Linked DNA regions of Anaerocolumna sp. AGMB13020. The protein of the gene in region 2 binds, or shares a complex with, the protein of the main gene of each other region. Links are inferred from orthologs where the notes say so. Each region holds a gene or a part of one and is shown on either strand. Other genes may lie near its edges.

Region 1 (8,395 bases), 960 kb from region 2 along the record:
TAATGTTCTTATCCGGGTTCTCTCTGGATATTGCAGCAGTTGCATCATCTATCATATTGTCATACTTATGGTCACTGCACATTAACTGGTTCATCTCTAGGGTCGTCATGTTCATCTGTCTCGCCAGTTCTCTTTGAACCTTCCCTGTGGAATAAATCTCAAAACCGAACTTGTCCTCCAATATCTTGCAGATTGTGGATTTTCCGCTTCCAAGATTTCCCGTTATCGTGATATGCATAGTGTCCTCCTAATCGTTAACCAAACATTTTTAAAAATTTGTGGTTATCATTATAACACGGTATGTCACGCAAGTAAAGGCTCTGTTAAGAACACCATCAAAATAAGAATAAATAATTTTAAATGTTTTATCCATTGTCCATAGAACCATGATAAAGATAGAATAAATAATATCACAATAACAACCAAAGTGCTGAAAGAGAGGTACAATGAACAGAATCACTAACATCAACAACATCTCAAAAGATTTTATAGACGACCCGGAATTTGATTCACCAATGAATACCCTCTGGTTAGGACATGCCGCAGGCTGTGAAAAGATCTGATCCTAATCTCTAAGACTTAACGGGTATATGGATACCATAAGTCTCCCTATACCCGTTTTATATATTGGAATCAAACTTTATTTCATAAAGTTTCTAGAGAATAATTCCTATGCTTAGAAAGTATTCTCTAGAATTGCTCTCTTCTAATCTTAGTCATAGGGAGTTTTTCCTCCTCGTGAGGAGCTCTTGCTTCCGCTGGGTATCCAAGTGCAATAATGCACTCCACTCCATAACCTTCTGGTATCTTAAGCAACTCTTTTATATAGTCCTCCGCCGTAACACCTTCCTCTTTACTGCGATTTCTTATTTGTACCCAACAGGAACCAAGCCCCTTTGCATGAGCTTCAAGCTGCAGGATAGCTGCCAGAATCGAGGTATCCTCAACCCATACGTCCGAAAGTGTAGTATCAGCTGTTACCACCACAGCTGTATCCGCTCCTCCGATAAGCGCTGACTGCGCACCTCTGCAGCGGCTTAGGGAACTTAAGGTATCCTTGTCTCTTACCACTACAAGTTCCCAAGGCCTAATACTTCGGGAAGAGGGTGCCATTAAGGCCCCTTTTAATATTTCCTCTAATACTGCTTCCTCCAAGTTCTTTTCCGTAAACTTTCGGATGCTTCGTCTTGTTTTTAAGATATCATACATATTGAATTCCCTCCTGCCTCAGACTTGTAAAAGCTACTCCCATAGATAAATAATACAGAAGTATCTATTGGTGTCAGCATCTCATATTAAGCTTCTTCCACACTAACTCAAATTCCCACTCTGGCATACTTTAATTCTAAGAGGATAACCTATGCATCCTCAATCTGCCTGTCGTACCAAGCCTTTTATTAATTGGTTCCCGTTTTTGAATATACTGTCTTAGCGCTGATTCCTTCCAACATGCCGAGCTTGCCGGACAGAGAATTAATCGTATTGCTGTCTGATTCTACTACAATGCTGATAATATTTACACCATGTTCTTTAATCGGCAGTCCCATTCTGCCCACAATAAATTTCCCATATTCATGAAGAATATGATTTACCTCCTCTACCTTTTCAAGATTCTCTACAATAATACCAACTAAAGCAATCCTGGTCTCCATACTCGCTCCCTCTTCCTGATACATATATTCTTTTTTCTGAAAGACACATCGTGTAGATTCCCCTAACACTGGAGGAATTCAATGTGGCTTGGCTTTGGACCTGTTTAAAACCTGCCGGTCCCATTGCTCATTTTTTATACCATTTTCGGTTCTAATTACACTTTAAAACGGTAACCCACACCCCATATCGTCTCAATATACTGTGGCTTTGAGGTGTTAAATTCAATCTTTTCTCTGATTTTCTTGATATGCACCGTAACTGTAGCAATATCACCAATGGAGTCCATATCCCAGATTTCCTGGAATAGCTCTTCTTTCGTATATACGCGATTGGGGTTCTCCGCTAAAAAGGTTAAAAGGTCGAACTCTTTTGTGGTAAAATTCTTCTCTTCACTATTAACGTATACTCGTCTGGCCGTCTTGTCAATCTTAATTCCCCTGATTTCAATAATCTCATTTTCTCTGACACTTTCACCGATTAGTCTTTCATAACGTGCCAGGTGCGCCTTTACTCTGGCTACCAGCTCGCTGGGACTAAAGGGTTTTGTGATATAGTCATCAGCGCCCATTCCTAAGCCCCTGATCTTATCGATATCCTCTTTTTTCGCTGATACCATAAAGATAGGTATATTTTTTGCACTTCGGATAGACTTACAGATCTCAAAACCATCAAGTCCCGGAAGCATCAGATCCAGAATTATCAGATCAAAATCTTCATTCAGTGCTCTTTCAAGTCCCTGATCACCTGTGTTTTCTATATCCACCTCAAAACCGCTGAGCTCCAGATAATCCTTCTCCAGCTCTGCAATTGCCATTTCATCTTCTACAATTAATATTCTGCTCATAGTATCCTCCATTCCAAATTCTTTATTTTATATAATTAAATGTTAACCTTCGTTGATAGACTGTTCCTGTTCTGGACATTCCTTGCATTTCTTTAAGGAGAAAAATATGGCGGTACCTTTTTCTTCATCACTTTCCGCCCATATAGTCCCCATATGATCTTCTATGATTTTCTTGGCAATGGCAAGTCCCAATCCGGTTCCGCCTTTGGTGGAATTTCTGGAGGCATCTGCCCTGTAGAACCGCTCAAATACATAAGGAAGGTCTTTCTTTGGAATCCCCACACCATTATCTTCGATGCAGATTACCACATCCTCCGGTCGGTTAAAACTGCCGCCCTCCATAATTCGTATCATGATACGTCCATTTTTTCGATTCATATATTTTACGGAATTTCCAACGATATTATTAACCACACGTTTCAGCTGCTCTGCATCTACATTAACCTTGGTGTCTTTATCCGTATCATTATGATATTCCACTTCTATATTCTTAACCTCCAGATCCAGGTTAATCTCACCGAAGCAGTCCTCAAAATAATCGCCAAGGTTAAGACAGGAGAAGGTATACGGCATGGTATTACAGTCAATTTTAGAGTAAAAAGACAGTTCATCTACCAGGGCAGATAAATCGTTAGCCTTTGTGTAAATTGTCTTAAGATATTTCTCCTGCTTCTCCTTCGTATCTGCAACTCCGTCCATAATCCCTTCCGCATAACCTTTGATTGCAGTTATAGGCGTCCTCAGATCGTGAGAAATATTACTGATTAATTCTTTCATTTCCTGCTCATAACGAAGCCTTACATCTATCAGCTCTTTGAGACGTATTCTCATCTCCTCGAAGTCCACACAGAGCCTTCCGATTTCATCCTCCGGATCACCTTCGATGGAATAATCCAGATTGCCTTCCTTCATGGCATTGGTTGCAGCATGAAGTGTATTAATTGGTATTATAACACTTCGGTAAATCCATATTATCAACACTGATGCTGTTAATATTATAATTGAAATAAGTGAAAGGAGAAGCTGTATGGCGGAAGCCTTAATCTGAGGAATCAAAGTATCCAGCTCCGTAATGATTATGACGCTTCCTTCGGTACCGTCACTAAAGTGGAAATCCTGCTGCTTTAAGAGAAAAGGATATTGCCCGTCCACATAAAGTCCGCCTTCCACTGTTCCGGTATACTTACCAAATTTCGGAATACTGTTTTGTATTTTTTCGAATTTTGTTGTATTTCCGCTGTATAGAAAGGTATCCTCCTTACGTATAACAAGATAGGAATACTTTCCGGTAAGTTCCTTCTCCAGATAGTTCACATATTCATTGTCTTCAAATTTATCCGGATTCTTAGCTGCCATTAAAACAATTTCATTGTATACACCTTTTGTAAGTCTGCTTAAGAGCTGTACGGGGTTTGATATGGCTGTGATAGAATCTGTTTTCACATCATAGACCTGTTTAATCTCATTGTTCTGATATCCGATTATAATACTAATGGACAAGCAAACCAGCAAAAGAGGTATCGTAGTTATAATAAGAAAGGCCGTAAACAGCCTGCTCTTTAATTTCAATTCAGGAACCTCCTATTCTTCTTGTGCAAAAAGCAGGTGATTCAATCATAATTGTATTCACAGAATCTTCCATGCTTCTATAGGTTATTATACCATAAGCCTCCGGCTTCTACACTGAAAATAACTATGAGTTTTCTAAATATTTTATAAAAAAAGAAGGCTCGCCATAAATGGAAAACCTTCTGATTGTACAACTTATATCAACTTAATAAAACCTTATTTCTTATAGCTGCTTAATATCTCTGCTTTATCTGTCTTCTCCCAAGGCAGATCAAGATCATTTCTTCCAAAATGTCCGTAAGCTGCAGTCTGCTTGTAGATAGGACGTCTTAAGTCAAGCATCTTAATAATTCCTGCGGGACGAAGATCAAAGTTCTCACGAATGATTTCAACGAACTCATCGGCACTTAAGGAACTTGTTCCGAAAGTATCAACCATAATGGAGGTAGGCTGTGCCACACCGATTGCATAGGATAACTGAATCTCACATTTTTCAGCCAGACCTGCAGCTACGATATTCTTTGCTACATAACGTGCTGCATAAGCAGCTGAACGGTCTACCTTTGTGCAATCCTTACCAGAGAAAGCACCACCGCCGTGACGAGCATATCCGCCATAAGTGTCTACAATGATCTTGCGGCCTGTTAAACCGCTGTCACCATTGGGTCCGCCGATTACAAATCTGCCGGTGGGATTAATAAAGAACTTTGTATTCTCATCTACCAGTTCTGCTGGAAGAACTTCATCAAATACATATTTCTTGATATCTGCATGAATCTGTTCCTGCGTAACTTCCGCACCGTGCTGAGTAGAAAGAACTACCGCATTTAAATGCACTGGTTTGCCGGCTTCATTATATTCTACGGTTACCTGAGATTTTCCGTCGGGTCTTAAATAAGAAAGAGTTCCGTCTTTACGTACTTTTGTCAACTGTCTGGTAAGCTTATGTGCTAAAGAAATAGGATAAGGCAGATACTCTTCTGTCTCATTGCTTGCATAACCAAACATCATACCCTGATCACCTGCACCGATTGCTTCCAGCTCGTCCTCGGACATGGTCTTTTCCTTCGCTTCAAGGGCTTTGTTAACACCCATAGCGATATCAGAAGACTGCTCGTCTAACGCTACGATAACACCGCAGGTATTGGCATCAAAACCATAATCTGATCTGTCATATCCAATCTCTCTGATAGTATCACGTACGATTTTCTGAATGTCTACATAGCCATTTGTTGTAATCTCTCCCATAACCAGTACTAAACCGGTGGTTATTGCTGTTTCGCAGGCAACACGGCTCATAGGATCCTGCTCTAACATGGCATCCAAAACAGAATCGGAAATCTGATCACAGATTTTATCGGGATGCCCCTCGGTTACGGACTCCGATGTAAATAATAATTTATTCATAGCTAACTCCTATCTGTGCTCCACGGCACACATACTCAAAACTTTTCCTCTATCACTGCAAGATCAAAGAACCTGGTTTTCCAGATTCAAGCGCTAATGCACTTGGTCATATTGACAATCTTTCCTTTTGCGCGTCATGTGCATTCTGCTTGTAGGACTCCTTCGGTATAGGATATCTATTGTCTTTTCCTTACATAAAAAAAAGTCCTGCTAAGCGGACTTGAAAAAAAAGCATCAAATCCTCTTATTGTTCGATTACTCGCTCAGGTTGGCACCTTCCGCATAGGGGGTTGCCGTGACTTCATAGAGCCTTTACTCTCCGTCACTCTGAATAAGAGATATAAGTTTTATTATATTATGTTACGTAATTGAGGATATCTTATATAGGTATCTTTGTCAAGTATTTTTTTATTGACAACTGATTTGAGATTAAATATACTTAGCCTATATGGTAAAAACAGGTTGCTCTAAACCCTGTAACCATGCGCCACGAAGGCACAGATAGGAGCGGATTAAACGTGAAGAAACAAAGGATATCCATGCGACAGGCTAAGCCCGGAATGATTGTTGCCGATGATATTTATAATGCATCCAATCAATTAGTTATATCCAAAGGGATCATGCTGACTGATCGTATAATTACAAGACTCAAATTTAATTCAATCACTGAATTCAATATTATCGTGTCTGAGGGAAAGGATACCTCCGAACCGCAGAAAGCACCAGAACCGGTAAAAGAAGTCAGTTATTCTGAGAAGGTGCGTACTAGCGCAGAATTCAAAGAGTTTCAACAATCGTTTAACCAAAAAGTTGATTCCTTTAAAGGTGAATTGGATAAACTTTCTGATGCCAATGAACCCATAGACGTATCTGGCCTCCTGGAGCACACCTCAGATTTACTGGAAAAGAGCCGGAATGGAATCCATGTCTTTGACATGCTTCACTGTATGAGAGAGCATGATGATATTACATACGTACACTGTCTCAATGTATCATTACTAAGCAATGTATTCGGTAAATGGCTTAATCTGCCGGAGAAGGAAATCGAGCTTCTTACACTGGCAGGACTTCTTCACGATATTGGTAAGCTCTCTCTTCCAAATGAACTGATTAATAAACAGGAGAAGCTGACTCCTACTGATTACGTAACCATAAAGACCCACACCCTTCAGGGGTATAATGTGTTGAAGAGCAAGGACCTTGATCCAAGAATAGCCAACGTAGCGTTAATGCATCATGAACGTTGCGATGGTAGTGGATATCCCTATAAACTGACAGCAGATAAGATAGAACCTTTTGCTAAGATCATCGGAATTATTGATGTATACGATGCCATGACCTCCGCAAGAGTTTATCGTCCTGCTTTAAGTCCTTTTCAGGCTATCTCTGTATTTGAGTCCGAAGGCCTTCAAAAGTATGATCCAGCTTATGTGCTTTTGTTCCTGGAGAAGATTATACAAGCTTATGTAGGTAATAAGGTCCGTTTAAGCAACGGAAAAGAAGGGGAAATACGAATGATTAACAAACATGCCCTTTCCAAACCTATCGTTCAGGTAGGTGCAGCCTTCCTTGATCTTTCAAAAGAGAAAGATATTATCATAGAAGCTCTGCTCTAACAGGAAAATTAGCTATAACAGAACACAATCTTCTCTAATTCTTTCATACTGTATTTTCTTTGTAAACCTATATACTTATGAACCTATATATGTTCATTGCGAACCTGAATATATTCTTTCTATACCACAAAAAGTGCTGACGCAGATATCCTTACGTCAGCACTTTTATTAACTTACCTTTAATTTAAATTTCTGAATTGCTTTTTCATCTTCCACATCAACTTTTTCCATGATGGCTCCCAGCTGCTGCATCTTTCTCTCGAAATGCTCATATCCTCGCTCAATATACTCAACCTGTTCAACAAAGGTAAAACCGGTTGCTGCAAGGCCTGCTATAACAAGGGCAGCACCGGCTCTTAAATCAGGAGCAGTCACAATAGCACCCGTAAGATTCTTAACACCCATAATTACCGCTGTATTGCCTTCTACTTTTATATTGGCACCCATTCTGGCGAATTCATCCACATATCGAAGTCTGTTCTCATAAACTGTTTCCGTAACAATACTGGTTCCTTCAGAAGTAACTAAAACCGCAGAAATCTGAGGCTGCATATCGGTAGGAAAACCTGGATAAGGGAGAGTCTTTACATGAGTATGTCCAAGAGTACCCGTTGCACTTACTCTTACGGCATCATCATATTCCTCGACCTGTGCGCCAATCTCTATAAGCTTTGCTGTTATGGCCTCGAGATGCTTTGGTATGACATTTTTAATAAGGACATTTCCTTTTGTTGCAGCTGCTGCAAACATGAACGTTCCTGCTTCAATCTGATCAGGGATAATGGAGTATTCACTGCCGTTTAACTTCTCCACACCTTTGATACGGATAACATCGGTTCCTGTACCTTTAATGTTGGCACCCATACTATTTAAGAAGTTCGCAACGTCAACAACATGCGGTTCCTTTGCAGAATTCTCAATAATGGTTACACCTTCGGAAAGACAGGCGGCAAGCATAATGTTGATAGTAGCTCCAACACTGGCACAATCCAGGTAGATATGGTTGCCTTTCAGTTCTTCGGCCTCAGCTTTTATCATACCATGCTCAATCTTTACGGTAGCGCCTAAAGCCTCCAGCCCTTTAATGTGCTGATCGATAGGACGGCTTCCGATATTACAGCCTCCGGGTAAGGCAACCTGTGCTTTTTTGTATTTACCAAGTAAAGCTCCCAGAAGATAATAGGACGCTCTTATTTTTCTGATAAAATCATAATCAATTCCAATACAGGGATCAATATCTTTTCCGTTAACCTTAACAGTATGCTTATCTATACGCTCAACTTTGGCTCCGATTTCTTCAACTGCC
Region 2 (8,462 bases):
GTCTTTCTATACTGAACAGATAATTTTTACTTATATTCTTTCTAATTCTGACTTTCAAGATTCGCTTTTTCAAATTACCTTCTTTCAATTACTTCTTCTTAAAAAATAAAACATAATAAATTGTTTATCAGACCTTTTTGCAGAAACCTTTCGGTGCCTTCAGCTATCCATTCCCGCCTTCATCGATATCCATATATTACTCATGCCCTTTCGGTTATCTGAACCTGGAAGCAATTATAGAATGATTTCTTTCGTCACAAAAAAATACCCGAAAGACCTTGTCATAAGACACCGTCCCGGGTACATTTCTTAAGCTTTCGTTATTACCTATATATATCTGTACTTATTTCTCTGTGCAAAATCTTTTTTGTAATGTGTAACGAATACTCCATTGCTTTCGATCAATTAACTGTTAAAGTCAAAGACTAATACTGCACAAGTTTTCTGGGGTTCTTCATCTTGATACAATTTAACATTTTCTCATTCGGCTCAAATAAGATCTTTAAGTTCTTCTCACCCTGACGATAAATGATTACATAAGGGGTAGTTTCCTTATTGCCGGAAGAGAAATCCTTCACATCGCATTTAATATGATTATAGCTATCCAAAGCATGGGAACCCTGAGGAGCCATTACTTCTACCTGCTCGAAATCAATTTTAAGAGCATTCTTTCTCTTGGATTTACCCATGATCTTATCAAAATCCAACTGTCCGTCACAGTATACATACTCATATTCTAAACTAAGTCTCGGAAAGAAATAAAAAATACCTACTATCACGATAGCCGCCACAAATAACATGATCTGGTTGCTTAATGATATAATAAATAACAGAACAGCTGCAAATATCAATAATATTCTTATAGCATATGTCCCAGCAGTTTCCTTTCTCTTGACTCCTGCCTCTGCATATAACTCGTTCATTTTTATGCCTCCTAACCTTATTTTATGCCATAATCCTATTATACATTTTGTCAGAATTATAATAACAGGTTGCTGACCTATCAGCTTTTTTACCGAACGGCATGTCTTTAAGCCCATTATACTAAAAAAACTCACAAAGGAAAAGCCTTAATAGCAAAATAATTCTAATATCTTTATAAAAAGTTATAAAAAATTCAAGAAAAACAGTAACTAAAAAAGCTGTTTGAATTCTTGTATTAAGAAATTCAAACAGCTTTCTGGTAATTATCGTATATTTATTTATTGGAAGAGCTGGAAATTACATCATTCCCATTCCGCCGGCACCTGCAGGCATTGCTGGCTCATTGGATTTTATATTAGCAACTACAGATTCTGTAGTTAACAGAGTTGATGCAACGCTAGTAGCGTTCTGAAGAGCGCTTCTTGTAACCTTGGCAGGATCTAAGATACCAGCAGAAACCATATCTACATAAGCTTCTTTCAGCGCGTCAAAACCAACGCCGGGTTCTTTCTCTTTTACCTTGCTGGTAACAACGGAGCCTTCAAGACCTGCATTGGATACGATGCAGTGAAGAGGCGCTTCCAGAGCTTTCAGTATAATATTAGCACCTGTCTTCTCGTCTCCTTCTAAAGTAGCTGCTAATGCAGCAACATCTTTGGAAGCATGAATGTAAGCAGAACCACCACCTGCTACGATACCTTCTTCAACAGCTGCTCTTGTAGCTGCAAGAGCATCTTCCATACGAAGTTTCTTCTCTTTCATTTCTGTTTCAGTAGCAGCACCTACACGGATAACAGCTACACCACCTGCTAATTTAGCAAGTCTTTCCTGTAATTTCTCTTTATCGAATTCAGAAGTAGTTTCTTCAATCTGAGCTTTGATCTGAGAAATTCTTGCATCGATATTGTTCTTCTGTCCTTCACCATCAACAATGATAGTGTTTTCTTTCTGAACTTTTACGGATTTTGCACGGCCTAACTGATCAAGAGAAGTCTCTTTCAGATCAAGACCTAAATCGTCGGAAATTACTGTACCGCCTGTAAGAACAGCGATATCCTGAAGCATTTCTTTTCTTCTGTCGCCATAGCCAGGAGCTTTTACTGCAACAACGCTGAAAGTTCCTCTTAACTTGTTAACGATTAAGGTTGTTAATGCTTCACCTTCGATATCTTCAGCTATGATTAAAAGTCTAGCACCAGACTGAACGATCTGCTCTAAAACAGGAAGTATATCCTGAATATTGGAGATTTTCTTGTCTGTGATCAAGATATATGGATTGTCTAAATTGGCTTCCATTTTGTCCATGTCAGTTGCCATGTAAGCAGAGATATATCCTCTGTCAAACTGCATACCTTCTACCAGGTCAAGCTCGGTCTTCATAGTCTTGGATTCTTCAATTGTGATAACACCGTCATTGGATACTTTCTCCATAGCGTCTGCTACCATTTCACCAACGGAATCATCACCAGCGGAAATTGCTGCAACTCTTGCAATCTGCTCTTTGCCGTTAAGTTTAGAGCTCATTTTTAAGATAGCGTCAACTGCTGTATCAGTAGCTTTCTGCATACCTTTTCTTAAGATAATAGGATTAGCACCTGCTGCCAGGTTCTTGATGCCTTCATTGATCATAGCCTGTGCAAGAACAGTAGCTGTAGTTGTACCATCACCTGCAACATCATTGGTCTTTGTTGCAACTTCTTTTACTAACTGAGCTCCCATGTTCTCAAAAGCATCTTCTAATTCGATTTCCTTCGCAATGGTAACACCATCGTTTGTAATTAAAGGAGCACCGTAGGATTTATCAAGTACAACGTTTCTTCCCTTAGGTCCTAATGTAACTTTAACTGTATTTGCTAATAAATTAACGCCACTTTCCAGAGCTGCTCTGGCTTCTGCACCATGTTTAATTTCTTTTGCCATTTTAATAACCTCCTAAATTATTCTTAAATAATCGTAAACTTCCTATCTGGTTAGATACAACCATACACCAAACGTACCAAAAATATTTTGGCAATGTGTGATACGAAATCTTTTATAATTAGTCTTCTACAACAGCAACGATATCGTTTTGTTTTACAACAATGTATTCCTGATCCTCTAATTTAACCTCAGTTCCGGAATATTTAGAGAAAATAACCTTATCTCCAACCTTAACCTGCATAGTTACTTCTTTCCCGTCTACAACACCGCCGGGGCCTACTGCAATAACTTCCGCCTGCTGAGGTTTTTCTTTTGCCTGACCAGGTAAAACAATACCTGATTTTGTTGTCTCTTCAGCAACAAGCTGCTTTAAAACCACTTTGTCTCCTAAAGGCACTAATTTCATTTTCATTTCCTCCTTATGATATCAATATTTCATTAAAAAAGGCATATTTTGAGTTTTATTAGCACTCGCTTCTATTGAGTGCTAACCGATAAACATATATTAGTAAATTTGCATTTATAATGCAACTATACTTTCCGCTCAAAAACAGGTAAAATAGGCAAATACATTAATATAACTCTCAAATAATCCTCTTATCTCATTTTTTCTCACTTTTTTAAAATTTTATCAGAGCATTACTACTATTATATAGGAATAATCGTCTCATAGCAATCTTCAATTACATGATTTAACTATTATTTACCACCTATTCAATTCTATTCTATATTTCTTATAGGATAATACAGTCTTATATCAAAAAGTAATCCCAACTTTTTGATATCCTCTTATGACTGACAGAAAAGCACTCGGTTTAGGGCAAAAAATACTTACCTAAATGAAAGACCTCCGTTGACCTCTTAGGTAATTAACAATATAATGTCTTTGTTTCAGCAGGTAATTACTGGGTGATTATTTTAGTGTCAGGCAATAAATGAAATAATAAATCTTAAGGTAATGTTAAGGTTAACCATGTTTAATTGAAAGGTAGGGTTACTATAATGAACTTACAGCTTGAGGGTATGATGAGAAAGAAGAGAGGTGAAACCATGAGCAAAACTATTCTGATTGTAGATGATGAGAAAGAAATTCGTGAGCTTTTGCGATTATATATAGAAAAGGAAGGCTATATTGTAATACAAGCTGAAAATGGATTGGAAGCGCTTAAACAGTCCGCATCCGTGCGAATTGATCTGGCTGTCATTGACATTATGATGCCTGAGCTTGACGGTTATCAGCTAATCAAAGGGTTGAGAGCGCGCAGCAATCTTCCAATTATCGTTGTGAGTGCCAAAACGGAAAATCATGAAAAAATACTGGGACTTGACCTTGGTGCGGACGATTATGTGACAAAGCCCTTTGACCCTTTGGAGGTCACTGCCCGTATCAAAGCTCAATTACGCCGTTATAATGGGGGTACGGGGGATTACGAAACAGATTTACTGACAGCAGGCGAACTGAGCTTGGATATTTCCGCTTGCATCCTTCGCTTTGGCAGTGAGACAATCCCTCTTACCGCCACGGAATTTAATATGATGAAGCTGTTGATGCAAAGTCCCGGCCGCGTATACACCAAACAGCAGATTTATGAAGCTGCATGGCAGGAGGCAACTATTGTGGACGACAATACCGTGATGGTCGCTATCAGCAAGCTGCGCAGCAAACTTCCTGACCATGACTCAGTATCCATTGGAACCGTCAGAGGCTTAGGTTATCGTCTGGAGGTGCGTACTTGAAGAAAAAGCTTAGTTTTAAAAAAGTCATCATGCGAAGATTCGTAAGCTACATCATCGGAATTGCACTGACACTTCTGCTATTGGAGCTTCTATTCAGTCTGTTTACCTTAAGTAACGGGATGAACTTCTCAGAACTAGCATCTTCCCCTCTGGCCGAAGGGACGAAACCCCTTCAAATCATACTTTCCGTTATCTGGATTCTTGTCACTGTCGCAGTTTATTCTATAGGAATTGTCCTTTTTGGGCGCGGAATCAGCAGGAAAATCATGGAGCCCGTTCAAAAAATGGAAGAAGGTTTCAAAGAGGTTACGGCCGGCCGTTTGGACACTAGACTGGAATTTGAAACAGAGACGGAATTTGGCGAAATGCGGGATGCCTTCAATTATATGGTGCAAAAGCTGAAAGACTCGGAAGAAAAACGAATGACAATGGAAAATGAGAGGATGCAACTTTTCTCCCATATCGCACATGATTTGAAAACCCCCATGACAACGATTTCCGGCTATGCAGGGGCCTTGGCAAACGGTATGGTGGATGACCCGGACAAACAACAGGAATACCATCTGGCAATCAAAGCAAAAGCCGGGCAGATGAACCAATTGATTGACCAGCTGCTTTCCTACTCCAAGTTGGGCACACCGCAATACCGCATGAATTTTGAAAAGGTAGACTTAGTCGAGCTACTTCGTGCATCTTGTGCCACTTTGTTTGGCGAAATTGAAAGCAAGCAGATGAACTTGGAACTGCGGCTACCAGACAAACCTGTATATTACCTGGTGGATTCTTTGGAAACTAACCGGGCCATCAGTAATCTGCTGACAAATGCAATCCGCCATAACCCTGTGGGCAGCTTATTGTCCGTGGGGCTAATGGATGAACCAGGCAGTATTCAGATTCAAATTGCCGATACCGGAACAGCTATCCCGAAGGCAATCGCTGGGAATCTGTTCGAGCCTTTTGTTTCCGGCAGTGTTTCAAGAAGTACCAGCAGTGGTACGGGACTTGGGCTTGCCATTGTGAAAAAGGTGATGGAACAGCACTCCGGTGAGGTCTACGTAGTGGATGCCCCCGCTCCTTTTACAAAAAAGTTTGTCCTGAGCTTTCCAAAAGCTTCCGGACACAGATAAACGAAGGGATAAGTGCTAATAGTTTTGTCCTGTGTAATTCTAAAGCAAAACCTGTATACACAAAACATATACAGAAAAGGGGGTATATATGTATTATAAAATGATTAAGAATGATATCCGTAAAAGTAAGCTGATTACCATCACAATAACAGCGTTTATCCTCATTGCTGCCATGCTTACTGCTCTGGCTGCATCACTGACCTTAAACCTGTTCGGCGCTATCGACAATATGCTTCTTTCGTCAAAATCGCTTCATTACATGCAGATGCACACAGGCGACGTAGATATGGAACAGTTACATAGCTTCGCGGATGCCAATGACAGCGTAGAGGATTATCAGGTATTGGAGTTTCTCAACATCGAAGGTGCGGATATTGTCATCGGGGAGGATACCCTTGCCGGAAGCATACAAGACAACGGTCTTTGCGTGCAAAGCGAGAAGTTCGACTTTCTGCTTAACTTAAATGGTGATGTCATACATCCCACAGATGGTGAAATCTATGTCCCCATCTACTACAGGCAGGAAGGAAACGCAATGCTTGGGGATACGGTGACCATCCACGGAATTTCCTTTACCATCGCTGGTTTTTTGCGTGATTCGGTTATGAATGCGGCGCTGGTAAGCTCCAAGCGGTTCCTTGTGAACCAGGCAGATTTTGAAAGAGTCCGTGTATTCGGGCAGTTAGAGAATCTTATTGAATTCCGGCTGAACGCGGACGTTTCCTTCCCGGCTTTTGAGGCTGCCTATCAAGGCGCGGGGCTCCCGGCAAACGGCCCTCCCCCTATCACTTATACGCAGGTGAAGATGATAAATGGTATTACGGACGGCATCATGATTTCCGTGCTGATGCTGATTGGAGCCCTTGTGATCCTAATGGCATTTTTGTGTATTCGCTTTACGTTATTGGCCAAAATAGAAGAGGATTATAAGGAAATAGGTGTCCTTAAAGCGGTTGGAATGCGAATATCACAGATTAAAAAACTCTATCTTATGAAATACGGCGCTATTTCGGGTGCGGCCTGTATGCTGGGTTTTCTGGTTTCCCTTCCACTCCAGGCTCCTTTCATGAAAAATATCCGATTGTACATGGGTGAAAGCGGTAACCCGCTACCCGGCCTGTTTTGCGGACTTTTGGGGGCGGCGCTAATCGGCGGGAGTGTCATGTTGTATGTAAACAGTGTATTGCGACGCTTCCGTAAAATATCCGCGATGCAGGCGATTCGATTCGGTGCACCACAGGAAAAGTCGAAATCATCCAGAAACTTTCAACTGAATAATAACAGGCTTTTTTCCAGGAATATCTTTCTTGGAATCAAGGATATTGTTTCCCGGAAAAAACTGTATGTCACCATGTTGATGGTTCTGGTCGTTTCTTCTTTTCTTATGGCTGTTCCTCAAAATATCAGCAGCACAATTTCTGCGGAGAACTTTATCACCTACATGGGTATGGGCATTTGTGACGTAAATATCGGGGTGATGCGAACACAGGTAGAGGACGTACTGGGAAAAGCGGCGGAAGTTGCTGACATGCTGGCAAAGGATGAGAATGTTGAAAAGTATGCTTTGTTCACCGGTATGATGTTAGACCGAAAAGCAGACAATGGGACGAAAGAGAAACTGCGGGTGACATTTGGTGACTATTCCGCCTTTCCCATAACCTACTCCAGAGGTCGTGCACCACAAGCAGAAACAGAGCTCGCCCTCTCCGTCCTCAATGCCAAAGACCTTAATAAAACCCTCGGGGATGAAATTATTTTAATCGTTAACGGTACAGAAAAACACCTGACGGTCTGTGGAATTTACTCTGATGTCACCAATGGCGGGCGAACAGCACAAGCCACTTTTGCCGCAGAGCATGAAGAGATTTTAAGCGTTGGAATTGCGGTTACCTTTCGCGACCGCCAAAGTGTAAAAGCAGCAATATCACAGTACAGGGAGCAGTTTCTCTTTGCAAAAGTTACCGGCATTAAGGAGAGTATTGGGCAGATGCTCGGCTCTATGCGAGACGCCATCCGGATTGCTTCTGTTGTTGCTGCCATAGTAACTGTCCTGCTAACACTACTGGTCACTGTGCTGTTCTTTAAAATGCTGGTGGCAAAAGACCGGTATCCCATCGCCATTCTGAAATCAATGGGCTTCACCAGTGCAGACATACGCTGTCAGTATCTTACACGCTCCATTACTGTGCTGGCACTGGGCTTAATCATCGGTACCATTCTGGCAAACACGCTGGGAGAGCTTGTCGGCGTGGCAATCATATCTTCCTTTGGTGCAACTACCTTTCATTTTATGGTAAATCCCTGGTTTGTCTACCTCGGTTCACCTCTGCTGCTCACAGGTTGCGTTGTCACTGCTACCATGTTTGGAATTTCCGGTATCCAGGCATTAAAAATTTCACAGCATATGAAGGAGGCTTAACATAATGAATAATATCATTACTGGTAAAAATCTCGTAAAAATCTTTGGCAAGGGTAAAGAACAGGCAAAGGTATTGAACGAAGTAAATGTAGAAATAGCAAAGGGTGAATTTGTTGCTGTAATGGGGCCGTCCGGTTCTGGGAAATCCACACTGCTGTTCGTGCTCAGCGGCATGGATGAGCTAACAAGCGGATCTGTTAAATTTGGAGATACCGAACTAGCGAAGCTTCGTGAAAATACGCTTGCGGATATTCGCAAGACTCAAATGGGTTTTATATTTCAACAGCCCACAATGCTTAAAAACCTGAATCTTTTGGATAATATCCTTCTCCCTG

What was found.
Region 1: the proteins of groL (region 2) and metK are in contact, whole or in part, in a cryo-EM structure (PDB 8P4O), measured with the Escherichia coli proteins. The link is inferred for Anaerocolumna sp. AGMB13020 from one-to-one orthologs.

Annotation. Positions count from the first base shown.
Region 1 is NZ_CP136910.1:3,112,236-3,120,630, reverse strand. What follows is about bases 3,379-6,211. They hold metK (methionine adenosyltransferase), read right to left. Parts: upstream 5,474-6,211; coding sequence 4,283-5,473; downstream 3,379-4,282. Other genes in these bases: R2R35_RS12670 (HD-GYP domain-containing protein), read left to right, coding at 5,992-6,211; R2R35_RS12680 (sensor histidine kinase), read right to left, coding at 3,379-4,066. In the rest of the region: R2R35_RS12700 (cytidylate kinase family protein), read right to left, coding at 1-238; R2R35_RS12695 (nitroreductase family protein), read right to left, coding at 691-1,209; R2R35_RS12690 (TM1266 family iron-only hydrogenase system putative regulator), read right to left, coding at 1,398-1,652; R2R35_RS12685 (response regulator transcription factor), read right to left, coding at 1,808-2,497; more of R2R35_RS12680, read right to left, coding at 2,540-3,378; more of R2R35_RS12670, read left to right, coding at 6,212-7,089; R2R35_RS12665 (UDP-N-acetylglucosamine 1-carboxyvinyltransferase), read right to left, coding at 7,258-8,395. UniProt on the Escherichia coli protein: Catalyzes the formation of S-adenosylmethionine (AdoMet) from methionine and ATP.
Region 2 is NZ_CP136910.1:2,157,111-2,165,572, forward strand. Bases 534-3,433 are described here. They hold groL (chaperonin GroEL), read right to left. Parts: upstream 2,845-3,433; coding sequence 1,222-2,844; downstream 534-1,221. Other genes in these bases: R2R35_RS08510 (DUF6106 family protein), read right to left, coding at 534-923; R2R35_RS08520 (co-chaperone GroES), read right to left, coding at 2,963-3,250. Also shown: more of R2R35_RS08510, read right to left, coding at 426-533; R2R35_RS08525 (response regulator transcription factor), read left to right, coding at 3,895-4,581; R2R35_RS08530 (HAMP domain-containing sensor histidine kinase), read left to right, coding at 4,578-5,708; R2R35_RS08535 (ABC transporter permease), read left to right, coding at 5,797-8,127; R2R35_RS08540 (ABC transporter ATP-binding protein), read left to right, coding at 8,132-8,462.